2 regions of the Pseudomonas sp. zbq_18 genome follow, and region 1 is predicted to be linked to the other one. Evidence: riboswitches for the same ligand, from Rfam matches in the RefSeq annotation. Region 1 holds a riboswitch; the other holds the start of a gene.
What was found. A riboswitch is a leader RNA that binds a small molecule or an ion and turns the genes downstream of it on or off. The one in region 1 is predicted to bind cobalamin.
Positions count from the first base shown of each region.

Region 2: it holds a riboswitch for cobalamin, as region 1 does, so the genes downstream of both, btuB (TonB-dependent vitamin B12 receptor) here and ACF8C6_RS09825 (TonB-dependent receptor domain-containing protein) in region 1, are expected to answer to the same signal.

Region 1 covers NZ_JBICIT010000013.1:45,382-52,926, reverse strand. Annotated here, with positions in the region: gene ACF8C6_RS09840 (carboxyl transferase domain-containing protein) at 1-151, shown strand, start outside; gene ACF8C6_RS09835 (alpha/beta fold hydrolase) at 162-1,115, shown strand; gene dxs (1-deoxy-D-xylulose-5-phosphate synthase) at 1,199-3,106, shown strand; cobalamin riboswitch at 3,158-3,366, shown strand; gene ACF8C6_RS09825 (TonB-dependent receptor domain-containing protein) at 3,450-5,357, shown strand; gene ACF8C6_RS09820 (cobalamin-binding protein) at 5,427-6,224, opposite strand; gene ACF8C6_RS09815 (MFS transporter) at 6,224-6,643, opposite strand; gene ribA (GTP cyclohydrolase II) at 6,640-7,251, opposite strand; gene ACF8C6_RS09805 (TIGR02281 family clan AA aspartic protease) at 7,366-7,545, opposite strand, start outside.
Region 2 covers NZ_JBICIT010000001.1:174,434-181,978, reverse strand. Annotated here, with positions in the region: gene btuB (TonB-dependent vitamin B12 receptor) at 1-1,759, opposite strand, end outside; cobalamin riboswitch at 1,859-2,084, opposite strand; gene ACF8C6_RS00895 (hypothetical protein) at 2,132-2,443, opposite strand; gene ACF8C6_RS00890 (O-methyltransferase) at 2,446-3,108, opposite strand; gene ACF8C6_RS00885 (C40 family peptidase) at 3,105-3,620, opposite strand; gene ACF8C6_RS00880 (C40 family peptidase) at 3,692-4,291, opposite strand; gene ACF8C6_RS00875 (NAD-dependent deacylase) at 4,361-5,128, opposite strand; gene ACF8C6_RS00870 (DNA-3-methyladenine glycosylase I) at 5,148-5,819, opposite strand; gene ttcA (tRNA 2-thiocytidine(32) synthetase TtcA) at 5,842-6,669, opposite strand; gene ACF8C6_RS00860 (DNA-J related domain-containing protein) at 6,758-7,351, shown strand; gene ACF8C6_RS00855 (Yip1 family protein) at 7,517-7,545, shown strand, end outside.

The DNA of each region.
Region 1 (7,545 bases):
CGGCAAGGGCCTGAACATGGCCAGCTACCTGGAGATCGATGCGGTGATCGACCCGGCCGAGAGCCGCGCCTGGCTGCTGCGCGGCCTCAACGCCACGCCGCTGCCGCCGGTGCGCAGCGGCAAGAAACGCCCCTTCGTCGATACCTGGTAAGGACACGTCCATGCACGCCATCGAACAGCAAACCCTGCAGGTCAACGGCATCCAGCTCAGCGTCCATGTCTGCGGCCCGCGCGACGGCCACCCGGTGTGGCTGCTGCACGGCTTCCCCGAGTGCTGGCATTCCTGGGCGCCGCAACTGCAGGCCCTGGCCGAGGCCGGCTATCGCGCCTTCGCCCCGGAGATGCGCGGCTACGGCGCCAGCAGCGCACCGGCCGAGCCCGAGGCCTATTCGCTGCTGACCCTGTGCGCCGATATCCAGGCCGCCATGGATCACTTCGGCCACCCGCGCGTGTGCATGGTCGGTCACGACTGGGGCGCGCCGGTGGCCTGGCACCTGGCCCTGCTGGAGCCCGCGCGGGTGCAGGCGCTGGTAGCCATGTCGGTGCCCTTCGGCGGACGCCCCAAGCGCCCGGCCATCGAGATCATGCGCGAGGCCTATGCCGGGCGTTTCAACTACATCCTCTACTTCCAGCAGCCGGGCGTCGCCGAGGCCGAACTGGACGCCGATATCGAGCGCAGCCTGCGCCTGCTGCTGGCCGACCTGGGCGACGCCCTGCTGCAGGACAAACCGGCCGGTGCACGCCTGTTCGACGGCCTCGACGAACATCCCGCCCTGCCGACCTGGTGCAGCGAAGCGCAGTTCGCCCACTACCGCCAGGCCCTGGCCCGCGGCTTTCGCGGCCCGCTGAACTGGTACCGCAACTTCGAGCGCAGCTGGCAGGAAACCGAACCACTGGCCGGGTGCCAGGTCGAGCAACCGACCCTGTTCCTGGTCGGCGAACAGGACCCGGTCGCCCGCCTGGAGGCCCATACCCTCAAGCGCATGGCCGAACGCGTGCCACGCCTGGAGCAACACCTGCTGAGCGAGTGTGGACACTGGCTGCAGGGCCAGCAGCCAGGGCAGGTCAACGCCCTGCTGCTGGACTTCCTCGGCCGCCATTACCGCGACCAATAGCCGCGTCATCGGCGCGAATTGGGCGAGGCACGACGCATCAGGTAAACTGCTGCATCTTTTGCATACCTATAACGATTCGCCTGATGCCGACCACCTTCCACGAGATCCCTCGCGAGCGTCCCGTCACGCCGCTGCTCGACCGCGCCGACACCCCGGATGGCTTGCGCCGCCTGGCCGAGAGCGAGCTGGAAAGCCTCGCCGACGAGCTGCGCCAGTACCTGCTGTACAGCGTCGGCCAGACCGGCGGGCACTTTGGCGCCGGCCTCGGCGTGGTCGAGCTGACCATCGCCCTGCACTACATCTTCGACACCCCGGATGACCGCCTGGTGTGGGACGTCGGCCACCAGGCCTACCCGCACAAGATCCTCACCGGGCGCCGCGAGCGCATGGGCAGCCTGCGCCAGAAGGACGGCCTAGCCGCCTTCCCGCGCCGCAGCGAGAGCGAGTACGACACCTTCGGCGTCGGCCACTCCAGCACCAGCATCAGCGCCGCACTGGGCATGGCCATCGCCGCCAAGCTGCAGGGCAGCAAGCGCAAGTCGGTCGCCGTGATCGGTGACGGCGCGCTGACCGCCGGCATGGCCTTCGAGGCGCTCAACCATGCTTCGGACGTCAAGGCCGACATGCTGGTGGTGCTCAACGACAACGACATGTCGATCTCCAAGAACGTCGGCGGCCTGTCCAACTACCTGGCCAAAATCATCTCCAGCCGCACCTATTCAAGCATGCGCGAGGGCAGCAAGAAGATCCTCTCGCGCCTGCCCGGCGCCTGGGAAATCGCGCGTAAGGTCGAGGAACACGCCAAGGGCATGCTGGTCCCCGGCACCCTGTTCGAGGAGCTGGGCTGGAACTATGTCGGCCCCATCGACGGCCACGACCTGCCGACCCTGCTCGCCACCCTGCGCAACATGCGCGACCTCGAAGGCCCGCAGTTCCTCCATGTGGTGACCAAGAAGGGCAAGGGCTTCGCCCCCGCCGAGGCCGACCCGATCGGCTACCACGCGATCACCAAGCTCGACCCGATCAACAAGCCGCAGGGCGAGCCGAAGAAAGCCGCCGGGCCGAAGTACTCCGCAGTGTTCGGCCAGTGGCTGTGCGACATGGCCGCCGCCGACCCACGCCTGCTCGGCATCACCCCGGCGATGAAGGAAGGCTCCGACCTGGTGGCCTTCAGCGAACGCTTCCCGGAGCGCTATTTCGACGTCGCCATCGCCGAGCAACATGCGGTGACCCTGGCCGCCGGCATGGCCTGCGAGGGCGCCAAGCCGGTGGTGGCGATCTACTCGACCTTTCTGCAGCGCGCCTACGACCAGCTGATCCACGACGTGGCGGTGCAGAACCTCGACGTACTGTTCGCCATCGACCGCGCCGGCCTGGTCGGCGAAGACGGACCGACCCACGCCGGCAGCTTCGACCTGTCCTACCTGCGCTGCATCCCCGGCATGCTGGTGATGACCCCCAGCGACGAGAACGAGCTGCGCCTGCTGCTCACCACCGGCCACCAGTTCAACGGCCCGGCGGCGGTGCGCTATCCGCGCGGCAGCGGCCCGAATGCCGCCATCGACCCGGCCCTCAACGCCGTGGAGATCGGCAAGGCCGTGGTGCGCCGCCAGGGCCGCGGCACCGCGCTGCTGGTCTTCGGCGTGCAACTGGCCGAAGCCCTGCGCGTGGGCGAAACCCTGGATGCCAGCGTGGTCGACATGCGTTTCGTCAAACCCCTGGACGAAGCCCTGTTGCGCGAACTGGCCGCCAGCCACGATCTGCTGGTGACCCTTGAGGAAAACAGCGTGATGGGCGGCGCCGGCAGCGCGGTGAGCGAATTCCTCGCCGCCGAGAATATCGTCATGCCACTGCTGCACCTGGGCCTGCCCGACTACTACGTCGAGCACGCCAAGCCGGCGCAGATGCTGGCTGAATGCGGCCTGGACGAAGCCGGCATCGAGGCGGCCGTCCGTCGCCGATTGCAGCAGCTTGAACAGAGTTCATGTTGAACCGCCGTAAAGTTGCTTGAGCTTGACCACGCCGTGCACTAAGGTGCGCGGCGTTTTTTCTTTCTGACAGGTGCGCTGGCCAAGGCCAGCGATAATCGGGAAGCCGGTGCGCCAACAGGCAATCCCGGCACTGCCCCCGCAACGGTAATCGACCGCGAGCCCAGGCTCGCAGGCCTGCTCAACAGCCACTGGAGTCATCCGGGAAGGCGAGCCGGCCGGCGTCGAGAGTCCGGAGACCGGCCTGACGGATTTCGACTGGTGTTGCGGAGGGCCGCACCGTCAGGCGCCCGCGCGCGCCTGTCTCCCGCCCTCCTCGAAGTGTGCATTCTTTGAGGAAACTTACATGAAGCTGTCCCGTCTAGCCCTCGCCGTGGCGCTGGCCCCCGGCCTGACCGTCGCCGATGACCTGTCCCGTGATCAGGCGCTGAAACTCTCCGATACCGTCATCACCGCCAACCGCGACGTGCAGCAACGCGGCGAGAGCAGCGCGGCGATCAGCGTGTTCACCCGCCAGGATATCGAGCGCCTCAACCCGAGCAGCGTCGGCGAGCTGCTCAGCCGCGTACCCGGTGTACAGGTCATCCGCAACGGCGGCCGTGGCGCCAACACCAGCCTGTTCATCCGCGGCACCAGCAATGCCCAGAGCCTGGTGCTGATCGACGGCGTGCGCATCGGCTCGGCCTCCTCCGGCGGCGCGGCGCTGCAGTTTCTCAGCGTCGAGCAGATCGAGCGCGTCGAAGTGCTGCGCGGCTCGCGCTCGGCCATGTACGGCGCCGACGCGCTGGGCGGTGTCGTACAGATATTCACCCGCCGCGGCGAGGGCGAAGGTCTGCATCCCTACCTGCGCCTGGCCGGCGGCAGCGAAGGCACCTGGGAGCGCAGCCTGGGTCTGTCCGGTGGCGACGGTCGCACCCGCTACAACCTGACCGGCAGCCTGGAAGAAACCGACGGTATCGACCGCAGCGATGTGTCCTACGCCTCCGACGCCGACCACGATGCCTTCCGCAATCGCAGCTTCAGCCTCAACCTGGCCCACAGCCTGAGCGATGACCTGGAAATCGGCCTGAGCGCCGTCGACCAGCGCGGCAAGAGCGAATACGACAACCCCTACGGCCGCTTCGACAACAGCACCTACCTCAGCTACCCGGCCGAGAACTGGAGCGAATTCAGCCAGAGCAGCGTCTCCGCCTACGTCGACGCCAACCTCGCGGACAGCTGGAGCAGCCGCCTGGAGCTGGGTCACAGCGAAGACAAGCAGGAAGACTTCGACAAGCTCTACCCGGGCAGCGACGTATTCAACACCTACCGCGACTCGGCCGCCTGGCTGAACACCCTGCAGCTCGGCAACGGCCAGCAACTGCGCGTCGGCCTGGACTACCAGGAAGACAATCTGCACAGCAGCACCGCCTACAGCGAAGAGAGCCGCTGGAACCAGGCCGCCTTCATCCAGCACAGCTACCAGGGTGAGCACTTCTCCACCGAACTGGGCCTGCGCCACGACAAGAACGAGCAGTACGGCAGCGAGAACACCTGGAACGCCGCGCTGACCCTGCCGATCAACCCGACCAACGAGCTGGTGCTGTCCTACGCCGAAGGCTTCCGCGTGCCGACCTTCAACGACCTCTACGGCCCGGATGACTGGGGCAGCAACCCCAACCTCGACCCCGAGCGTTCGAAGAGCTACGAGCTGCAGTGGCGCAGTCAGCTGGCCGAAAGCACGCGCCTGGAGGCCTCGCTGTACCGCACCGACGTCGAGGATCTGATCACCTATGTGTGGGACAGCTCGACCTTCATCGGTCGCAACTACAACGTCGACCAGGCGCGTATCAACGGCTTCGAGGCCAGCCTGCAGCAGCAACTCGGTGCCTGGAGCGGCAACCTGTCGCTGAGCATTATCGACCCGCGCGACCGCGACAGCGGCCACACCCTGGCCCGCCGCGCCAAGCGCCACCTGAGCCTGGATCTCGATCGCCGCCTCGGCGACTTCAATGTCGGCGCCACCTGGCAGGCCTACAGCCAGCGCTACGACGACGTCGCCAACAGCCGCGAGATCGCCGGCTACGGCGTACTCGACCTGCGCGGCAGCTGGCAGGCCAGCACCGAGCTGGCCTTCGACCTCAAGCTGGCCAACCTGCTGGACAAGGACTACGGCACCGCGCTGTACCAGTACGCCGGCGACTACCGCTACTACGGCTATCAGGAAACCCCGCGCAGCCTGCTGCTCGGCCTGACCTGGACCCCCGCGCTGTAAAACGACAAAGGCCCCTTCCGGGGCCTTTTTTCAACCTGATGCGGAGCAAACCGTGCACATCGCGCCCGGCTAGCGCGCCTGGGCCAACTGCTCGCACAAGCGGGCAGTCGCCGCCAACATCTGAAAACTGGGTCGCTCCAGGCCCTTGTCCGGCACCGTCCAGACTTGCCTTAGCCGCACCGCCGGCAGTTGCGGCCAGGCCTGCCAGTGCTGCAGCTCGGCACCGCTGCCGCCGAGGATCACCTCGGGTGCTCGCGCCAGTACGGCCTCGACACTGACCTGAGGTGCCGGCAGCGTGAGGTCGGCGAAGACATTGCGCGCGCCGCAGACCTGCAGCGCCTCACCGATCAGCTGACGGTCACCGATGGTGTACAGCGGCTGATGCCAGATCTGGTAGAACACCGGCACCGCCGGCGAGCGGCGATAGCGCTGGCGCAGCGCCTGCATGCCATCGCGGAACTGTGCACGCAGGTCTGCGCCCCGCTCGGGCTGGCCGACCCGCGCGCCGATCTCGGCGAACGCCTCGGCCAGCTGGTCGAAGTCGCGCGCCTCGTTCAGGTAGACGGCCAGCCCCAGGTCGGCCAGTTGCTGGCGCTGGGCATCGGGCAGGCTGCCGGGGGTGAGCAGGATCAGGTCGGGCTTGAGACTGAGCAGGCTTTCAACATCCAGACTGCCGAAGCGGCCAACCGTCGGTATGCCCGCCAGGCCTGCCGGCCGCTCGCCGCCATCCAGCATGCCGACCAGACGCGACTCGGCGCCCAGCTCCAACATGATTTCCGACATCGAGGGGGCCAGGCTGACCACCCGCTCGGCCGCCTGCGCCGCGGCACAGATCAGCAGCAGGCCGGCGGCCAGCAGTGCGCGCATCACCCGAGCTGGCGAGGGATACGGTACAGACAGAGCAGCACCACGCTGCTCATGGCCAGCAGGAACAGAGCCACCGCATGCAGCCCGGTGAACAGGGCGATGGCGCCGATCCAGGCCGGCAGCGAGGCGCCGAGAAAGGCCTTGCGCCGCTGCCGCGCCAGCTCCAGCCAGGCGTCACGCTCGGCTTCGCTGTCCAGCGCCTGCTCGGTGGCGATCAGCGCGCGCTTGTAGGCGGAAAACAGCGGCAGGCTGACGAACATCGAGGCTACGCCGGCGATGAACAGGGGCATCTCCAGCACGCTGCCGAGGGCCTGACTGTCACCGAACAGCAGATTGAGGAAGAACAGCGGCGCCAGGGCGAAGCCGAGCCAGCGCCACCATTCCAGGGCCAGTCGACGACGCACTTCGGCGCGGGTCATTCGGTTTCTTCCTGGTGCTGCAGGCCCAGCATGTGGCCGAGCTTGCCGGCCTTGGTCGCCAGGTACTTGCGGTTGTAGGGGTTGAGGGCGATTTCCAGCGGGCGGCGTTCGGCCACGCGTACGCCGAAACCTTCCAGCGCCTTGACCTTGCGCGGGTTGTTGGTCATCAGATTGATGCTGCGAATGCCCAGATGATCGAGCATCGGCTGGCAGATCGAGTAGTCGCGCTGGTCAGCGGCGAAGCCCAGGCGCTCGTTGGCCTCGACCGTGTCGGCGCCGGCGTCCTGCAGCTCGTAGGCGCGGATCTTGTTCAGCAGGCCAATGCCACGGCCCTCCTGGCGCAAGTACAGCAGTACGCCGCGGCCCTCGGCGGCGATGGCGCGCAGGGCAGCTTCGAGCTGGTCGCCGCAATCGCAGCGCTGACTGAACAAGGCATCGCCGGTCAGGCATTCGGAATGCAGACGGCCCAGCACCGGCTGACCATCGGCGACGTCGCCCAGGGTCAGGGCCACGTGCTCCTTGCCGCTCTCCTCATCGAGGAAACCGTGCATGGTGAACACCGCGAAGGGCGTGGGCAGTTGGGAGGCGGCGACGAAGACGACAGACACCGGTAGCTCCTGATGAGGTTCGGCAGAAAAGGCCGGCATTGTACCAGTCGCAGCGCCGCCCGGCGCAGCCTGAATTATCGAGGATAAGGATCGAAGAAACCGAAGGGTTGCGCCTTACAGCTTGGATTCCAGCAGCAGTACGCCATTGTCTTCGCGCCAGCGCACCCGGCTGAGGAAGCTCATGCCCAACAGCACCTCGGTGGGGGCGTCGCCTTGCAGCACCGCCGCCTCCACGCCTAGCACTTCCAGGCCGCCGACCTTGACGCTGTCGAGCTTGATGCTCCAGGCGCGGAT
Region 2 (7,545 bases), on a different contig from region 1:
GGCGCCATTCGGCATCGATGTGGTATTCGCCACGCAGGTCCACCAAGGCATAGCCCGGCAGGCGCGATTCCTCGTCGTTGCTGGCGGAGTCGAAGCGCTGGCTGGCGGCGAACAGGGTCGCGCCGACGCCGAAGTCACCCAAACGGCGATCCGCATCCAGGTTGAAGGTGCGCTTGGCCCGCCGCGCCAACTGGTGGCCGTGGTTCTGCGCGCTGCGGTCCTGCGGGTCGAGCAGGGTCAGGGTTGCACTCAGGTCCCAGTCCGCCAGTTGCGTACGCGCCAGCGATTCTAGGCCACGAATGCGCGCGGACTCGACATTCTCTGGGCGCATCGGGCTGCTGCCAGCCCAGACGATCAGGTCGTCGATCTGGTTCTCGAAGGCGTTCAGGCTCCACTCGCCCCACCCTGCGGTACCTCGCAGGCCGATCTCATAGTTTTCCGACTCCTCCGGTTTGAGCTCCGGGTTGCCGGCGGTATAGCTGCTGGCCGGGTAATAGAGGTCGTTGAAGGTCGGTGCACGGAAGGCCGTGCCATAGGCGGCGCTGAGGGTCAGGCTGTCGCTGAGGTCGTAGCTCCAGCCGAGGTTGCCGGTATCGTGGTCGCCGTACTGCTGGTTGTCGTCGCGACGCAGGCCGAAAGTCAGGCCATGGCGACCAAAACGGCCCTGATACTGGGTGTAATAACCGCGATTGAAGCGCGAATCTTCGGCATAGACGTCCGAGGTGTCGATGCGGTCCTGCTGGTAGTCGAAGCCCAGGGTCAGCAGCTGATCGTCGCCCAGGCTGAAATCGTTCTGCCAGCCCAGCGAGTCGCGCTCGCTATCGAAGCGCGAGTAGAAACGGCCATCCTGGTAGTTGTCGCTGCGCTCTTCGCTATGCCCGGCCTGCAAGGTGACCTTCCAGGCGTCCAGGGGGTTGAAGCGGGCACGCCCGCCGAGCACCTGTTGCTCGCCATCTGAGTATGCGTCGCGACCGCTGGTGCCGCGCGAACTGCGACTGTCGAAGTCGCTGTGGGTATCGCCCTGCAACCAGTTGCCGTCCAGCTCCAGGCCGTTGTCAAAGCGCAAGCCGCCACGCAGTGAGGCAGAAAACTGGCGGTAGCCATCGTTGTCCGCCTCGTAGGCGTTAGGCGCTGCGGATCGATAGGCACGGGCGTTGATGCCTGCGGTATCGTCGCTACTGACCCCCAGGTCGAACCAGCCACGGCCATTCCCCCCGGCCACGCCGGCAGTACCGCTATAACTGGAGCGGCTGCCCGCACCCAGCGAAAGGTAGGGTTTGAAACCCTCGCCCTGACCACGCCGGGTGAAAAGCTGGATCACCCCACCCAGCGCCTCTGAACCATAGAGTGCCGAGCGCGGGCCGCGCACCACTTCGATACGCTCGATCAGTCCCAGGGGAATGTCCTGCAATGCAGCACTGCCGGAAGTAGCAGAGCCGATCCTGACGCCATCGACCAGCACCAGCAGTTGTTTGTCGCTGGCGCCACGCAGGTATAGCGAGGTGCTCTTGCCGCGCCCGCCATTGCTGGCGATCTGCACACCAGCCAGGCCACGCAGCACTTCGGGCACCGAGGTGGCCTGGCTGCGCTCGATGTCGTCACGAGTGATCACGCTGCTGGAAGCAATTGCCACCAGCGGGGTCGCGGTACGGGTAGCAGTGACCACCTGCCGATCGAGATTGAGAGGGTTCGCCTGCACGGCAAAGGGGGCAAGGCTGAACAGCGCGCACGCCGCCAGCCGCAAATCGGACTTGCTCAAGTTGTCGTTCTCCGTCGCGCCACCCGCGCGACACTGCGGGATAAGGCGTTGGGAGAACGAACGGAAACGCGGCAGCCGCGCCCGGCGCCGCCCTCCGCAATGCCGTGGATTGCGACAGGCCGGTCTCCGGGCTCGTGAGCCAAGCCATGCGGCTTGCGGGCCGCGCCTTCCCATGCCGGAGCACAGTGGCGGGATGCGACCTTTGACTCACCTACCGTTGCGGGGGCAGCGCCGGCATGGTGTTGCGATTACGCAGCACGCACCGGCTTCCCTGTTTCACCCCTCGACCGCATGCGGCGGGGGCACCTGAAGCAGGCGCGCAGCTTAGTGGCCGAGCCTGGCGCGGTCAATGCGCCAGCTCTAGAACGAGCCTCAGGGTCGCGGGGTAAAGCCGGCAGGTTTGCTGGCCAGCCAGTCGACGAAGGTGCGCAGGCGCTCATCGCCCAGTAGCGCCTCACGGCTGTTGTAGGTCAGCGCCAGCTCCTTCTCACTGAAAAGCTTGTGGATCTGGTTGTGGCAGGCGCGACAGACCCACAGGGTGGCGGTGATGCGCTCGCTCTTGGCATAGCGTTTCTGCACGTAGGGCTTGTCGTGCAACGCCTTGGGGATCAGGTGGTGACGGGTCAGCGGCAGCGCTCTTTGGCACAGCTCGCAGACATCCGGCTGGGGAGGAAGGCGGATCACCGTCAGCGCTTGCGGCAGAGGCTCAGACCATCGCCCAGCGGCAACAGGCTGAGATCGACGCGACTGTCGCGCTTGAGCGCCCGGTTGAGCGACTGGATGGCACGGGTGTCCTGGCTGTCCGGACTCTGCTCCAGCACCCGCCCGCTCCACAGGGTGTTGTCGAACAGAATCAGGCCGCCCTGACGCGCCAGCACCAGGGCGTGCTCCAGGTACACCGGGTAGTTGGCCTTGTCGGCGTCGATGAAGATCAGGTCGAAGCTCTCGCCCTGCCCACCGCGCTCCAGCGCGTTGAGGGTTTCCAGGGCCGGCGCCAGGCGCAGCTCGATGCGCTCGCTAACCCCGGCCTCGTACCAGTAGCGCTCGGCGATGCTGTTGTACTCGCCAGGCAGATCGCAGCAGATCAAGCGGCCATCGGCTGGCATGGCCTGGGCCATGCACAGCGCGCTGTAGCCGGTGAAGGTGCCGATTTCGAGAATCCTGCGCGCACCACTGATCTGTACCAGCAGGGCCATGAACTGCCCCTGCTCCGGAGCGATCTGCCAGTGCGCCGTGGACAGCTGGGCGGTTTCCTCGCGCAGGCGCTTGAGCAGCGCCGACTCGCGCAGCGAGACGTCCAGCAGGTACTGGTACAGCGCGTCGTCGAGAGTGAGCGTGCGATTGGTCATGGCTGCTGGGCCAGATGGCTCGGCGCCAGGACCCGCTTGGCCCCCAGGTAGCTCTTCTGCCAGTAGGTCTGGCTCAGATAATCCAGACGTACCGTACCGCCACTGGAGGGGGCATGCACGAAGCGCCCTTCGCCGACATAAATGCCGGCATGACTGACCTGGCCGCCACCACTGGTGGCGAAGAACACCAGGTCGCCACTCTGCAGCTGATCGCGCCCCACGTTGGGCGCACGCAGCTTGATCATCTCGCGGGTCGAGCGCGGCAGGCTGATGCCCGCCGAATTACGATAGACGTAGCCGATCAGACCGCTGCAGTCGAAACCGCTGTCCGGCGTGTTGCCGCCATAGCGATAGGGCGTTCCCACCAGCCCGATGGCACTGATCAGCACATCGTTGGCGCTGGCGTCGACGACGGGTGGGGGGCTGTAATCTGGGGCGGAGGGGGGGCTGCTGGCGCAGGCGCTCAACAGCGCGACGAAGGCAAGCAGGGTGAGGCGAGCCGTAGAGTGCATGGGCGGGCGTCCTGGCCGGGATGCGCCCTACTCTGCCGGCTCACTGCCGCGGGCGCAAGCCCGCGAGAAGCTCAGCGGGACTGAGTGGTGGCTACGCTCTGCTCAGGCGCCAGGGCCAGTACGCGCTTGGCTTCCATGTAGCTGCGCTTCCAGTAGCTGTCTTCCAGGCTGTCCACCCGTACACCGCCGCTGCGGCTGCTGCTGGAGTGAATGAACTGATCATCGCCCAGGTAAATACCGGCATGGCTGACGCGGCCACGGCCACGGTTGTTGAAGAAGATCACATCGCCCGGCTCAAGCTCGTCGCGCGCCACCAGCGGCGCATCGAGGTTGATCATCTCGCGGGTCGAGCGCGGCAGCTGCATGCCCGCCTCTTCCTTGAACAGGTAACCGATGAAGCCGCTGCAGTCGAAGCCGGTCTTGATCGAGGTGCCGCCGAAACGGTAGCGGGTGCCGACCAGGGACAGGCCTTCGCTGAGGATGCTGTCCGCCAGCTGCGGCAGCTCGTAGGGCTGGTCGTCGGTCACATCGCTGAAGTCTTCTTCAGGCAGGTACTCGACCGGGGATTGCGGCTCCACCACGCTGACTTGTGGCTGCGGAGCCTGGCTGGCGCAGGCCGCCAGCAGGACTGTAAGTGCAATGGGCACGAGGGGTGCGAAGCGCTTGAGCATGGGCACGACCGTGTCTAATGGTTATCTGATGGCGGGGGAATATGCCGTCTGCTTCGATGAATTGCAAATTCAATGCCCAGAAATGTGACCCAATAGTTCCGGCAAAACGTCTGAGGCTCTCGCCAATAGCCGGGCGTCAACCCAACGACTTACATCGGTCTGCTGCGGGTTCACTTCGACCGTGAACCCGCCGTTCCTACGGGCTTCGGCCAGGGGCTCTACGATGTAGGGGAAGCTCGCCGTAGTCCCTACGGCCATCACCACCTCGAAGCCTTGCCGCACCTGATCATAAAGCCGACCAATGGCATCTTCCGGCAGCATTTCCTCGAACAGCACCACCGGTGGGCGCAGCACGCCCCCACAGCGGGCACAGAGTGGTGGCAAGGGTCGCTGCAGATGCGCGGCCAACTCCGCGTCCTCGGCACCGCAGGACTGGCAATACAGCGGTGCCAGCTCGCCATGGATCTCGATCAGCCGCTCCACCGGCGAGCCGGCCTGGCGGTGATAACCGTCGATGTTCTGGGTCAGCACCCAGCATTCGGGTTTGAGGCGCTGCAACTCGGCGATGGCGAAGTGCCCGGCATTGGGCTGCGCGCCCAGGCAAGCCTCGCCGAGCTGGGCCAGGTATTTCCAGCACAGCGCCGGATTGCGCTGCAGCATGGGCCCGGACAGCGCCGCCTCGATCGGTAGTCCCTCGGCAGTCAGGCCGTTGTACAAACCACCGAGACCACGATAGGTCGGCAGGCCGGAATCGGCAGAAAGCCCGGCGCCGGTGATGATCAGGATGCGTTCGGCACGCTGAATGGCCTGGGCGACGCGGAGAATATCGCTCACCATGGCGTAGCCTCCTGCTGGCTCAATGGTTGACGGTGTAGGCCAGCATCATCGACAGCTGGCAGAGAGGTCGCCCGCTCTGTTCGTGCCAGTGGTTGAAGGCAGCCTGCACGGCGGCCAGCTCTCTCAGGCTGGTCGGCGCCTTGTCGAGGATCTGCTGGGCCTTGAGCGCGGCGACCATGTCCTCGGTGGCAATGAAGGTGTCCTTGCCGGCCATGCGCAGCAGGCGCGGCGCCGATTGCCCGCCGAGCTGGCTGCCGTGCTTGGCCAGGTACTTCCACAGCCCGACGATATCGCTCTCCGGCCAGTCGGCGATCAGGGCGCCAAAGCTGCCCCTCTCCTTCTGCACATCGAGCACGAACTGGGCATTGCGCGGCACGCTTTTGAGCTTGCCCAGGTGACGGATCAGTCGCGCATCCTGCATCAGTCGCTCCAGGTGCTCGGCGCCCATCAGCACGACTTTTTCCGGATCGAAGCCGAAGAAGGCCTGTTCGAACGCCGGCCACTTGGCATCGACCAGACTGTGCTTGAGGCCGGCACGGAAGATGCGCAGCGAGATCAGCGACAGGTAACGGTCATCGCTCAGGTCGCGCAGCTCCTGCGCGCTCCTCGGCTGCGGCAGACGCGCTTCCAGGGCTTCGACCGAGCCGAAACGGTTCAGGCAGTACTCGTAAATCCACTGGTAGTCGCGCATGTCTCGTCCTTGAAGATGCGGGTCAGAGGCTCATCACATCGAGGAAACGCGGTGTGGCGCTGTCGTCGATCTTCAGGCTCTGGAAGTCGAACAGGTTGCGGTCGGCCAGTTGCGACGGCACCACATTCTGCAGGGCGCGGAACATGATCTCGGTGCGGCCCGGGCTCTTGCGTTCCCAGTCGTTGAGCATCTCCTTGACCACCTGGCGCTGCAGGTTCTCCTGCGAGCCGCACAGGTTGCACGGGATGATCGGGAACTCCTTCATCACCGAGTAGGCCTCGATGTCCCTCTCCTGGCAGTAGGCCAGAGGGCGGATCACCACGTTGCGGCCGTCGTCGGACAGCAGCTTGGGCGGCATGGCCTTCAGCGTGCCGCCGTAGAACATATTGAGGAAGAAGGTTTCCAGGATGTCGTCGCGGTGGTGCCCCAGCGCCATCTTGGTCGCGCCGATCTCGTCGGCGTAGGTGTACAGGGTGCCGCGGCGCAGGCGCGAGCACAGCGAGCAGGTGGTCTTGCCCTCCGGGATCTTCTCCTTGACCACCGAGTAGGTGTCCTTCTCGATGATGTGGTATTGCACGCCGATGGACTCCAGGTAGGCCGGCAGCACGTGCTCGGGGAAGCCGGGCTGCTTCTGGTCCATGTTGACCGCGACGATCTCGAACTGGATCGGCGCGACCTTCTGCAGGTACAGCAGGATGTCCAGCAGGGTGTAGCTGTCCTTGCCGCCGGACAGGCAGACCATCACCTTGTCGCCGTCCTCGATCATGTTGAAATCGGCGATGGCCTCGCCGACCTGGCGACGCAGGCGCTTCTGCAGTTTGTTCTGGTTGACCGAGAGGGTGCTGGGCATGGTGCGGGAAAATCCGGGAGGTGAAGGCGAAAAGCTGGCTATTTTACGCACAAAGGCCGGCCACGACAGCCCGTGTTAGGCTCAGCCGATGAACAACGACCTAGACCCTGCACTCGACCTGGCCGAGCAACTTCACCAACTGCTGCGAGCAGAACCCGCCGGCATCAGCGAATTCCAGCTGATCCAGCAGCTCAAGGCCCGCCATTGCACGCACATTCCCAGCCTGGGCCTGGACGACAAGCTGGTGCTGTTTCGCACCCATTTCCTGCTGTTCAACGCCCTGTACCGGCTACGCGATCACCTGTGGCATAGCCAGGTCGCGCACCTGGATATCAACCCGCTCTGCGTGCGCTTGCAACCCTGGCAGCCCGGATGCCAGGGCCTGGCCGAGCATGACCCGCTGCGAGACTACTACCTCGATCTGCAGCAGTTGCGCGACACCAGCGCAGACGACGTGGAAAAGCTGCTGGCCAGCTTCTGGACGCGCATGCAGGGCGGTGACGAGAAGCGCGCGGCGCTGGAGTTGTTCGAATTGAACGACGGGCAACCGCTCAAGCTGGCCACCATCAAACAACGCTATCGCCAACTGGTGAGCCAGCATCATCCGGATCGGGGCGGCAGTACCAGCCGCCTGCAATCGATCAACCTGGCGATGGAAATACTTGAGCGTTATTACGGCTGAGCTGTAGAGAGCGATTCACTCTAAAGCCACGACTCACGCGGGCTGCAGCCTTCTCCTATACTGCGGCATACGGTCGCACTTAACTCGGCCCGCACCCGGCGACGCTGCTCACGCACACCGGGCGCCACCGCGGGGCGATCGACAATAAAAAGAGGAGGTGTCTGCATGATCCACCATGTTTGGGGGCTCTTCAC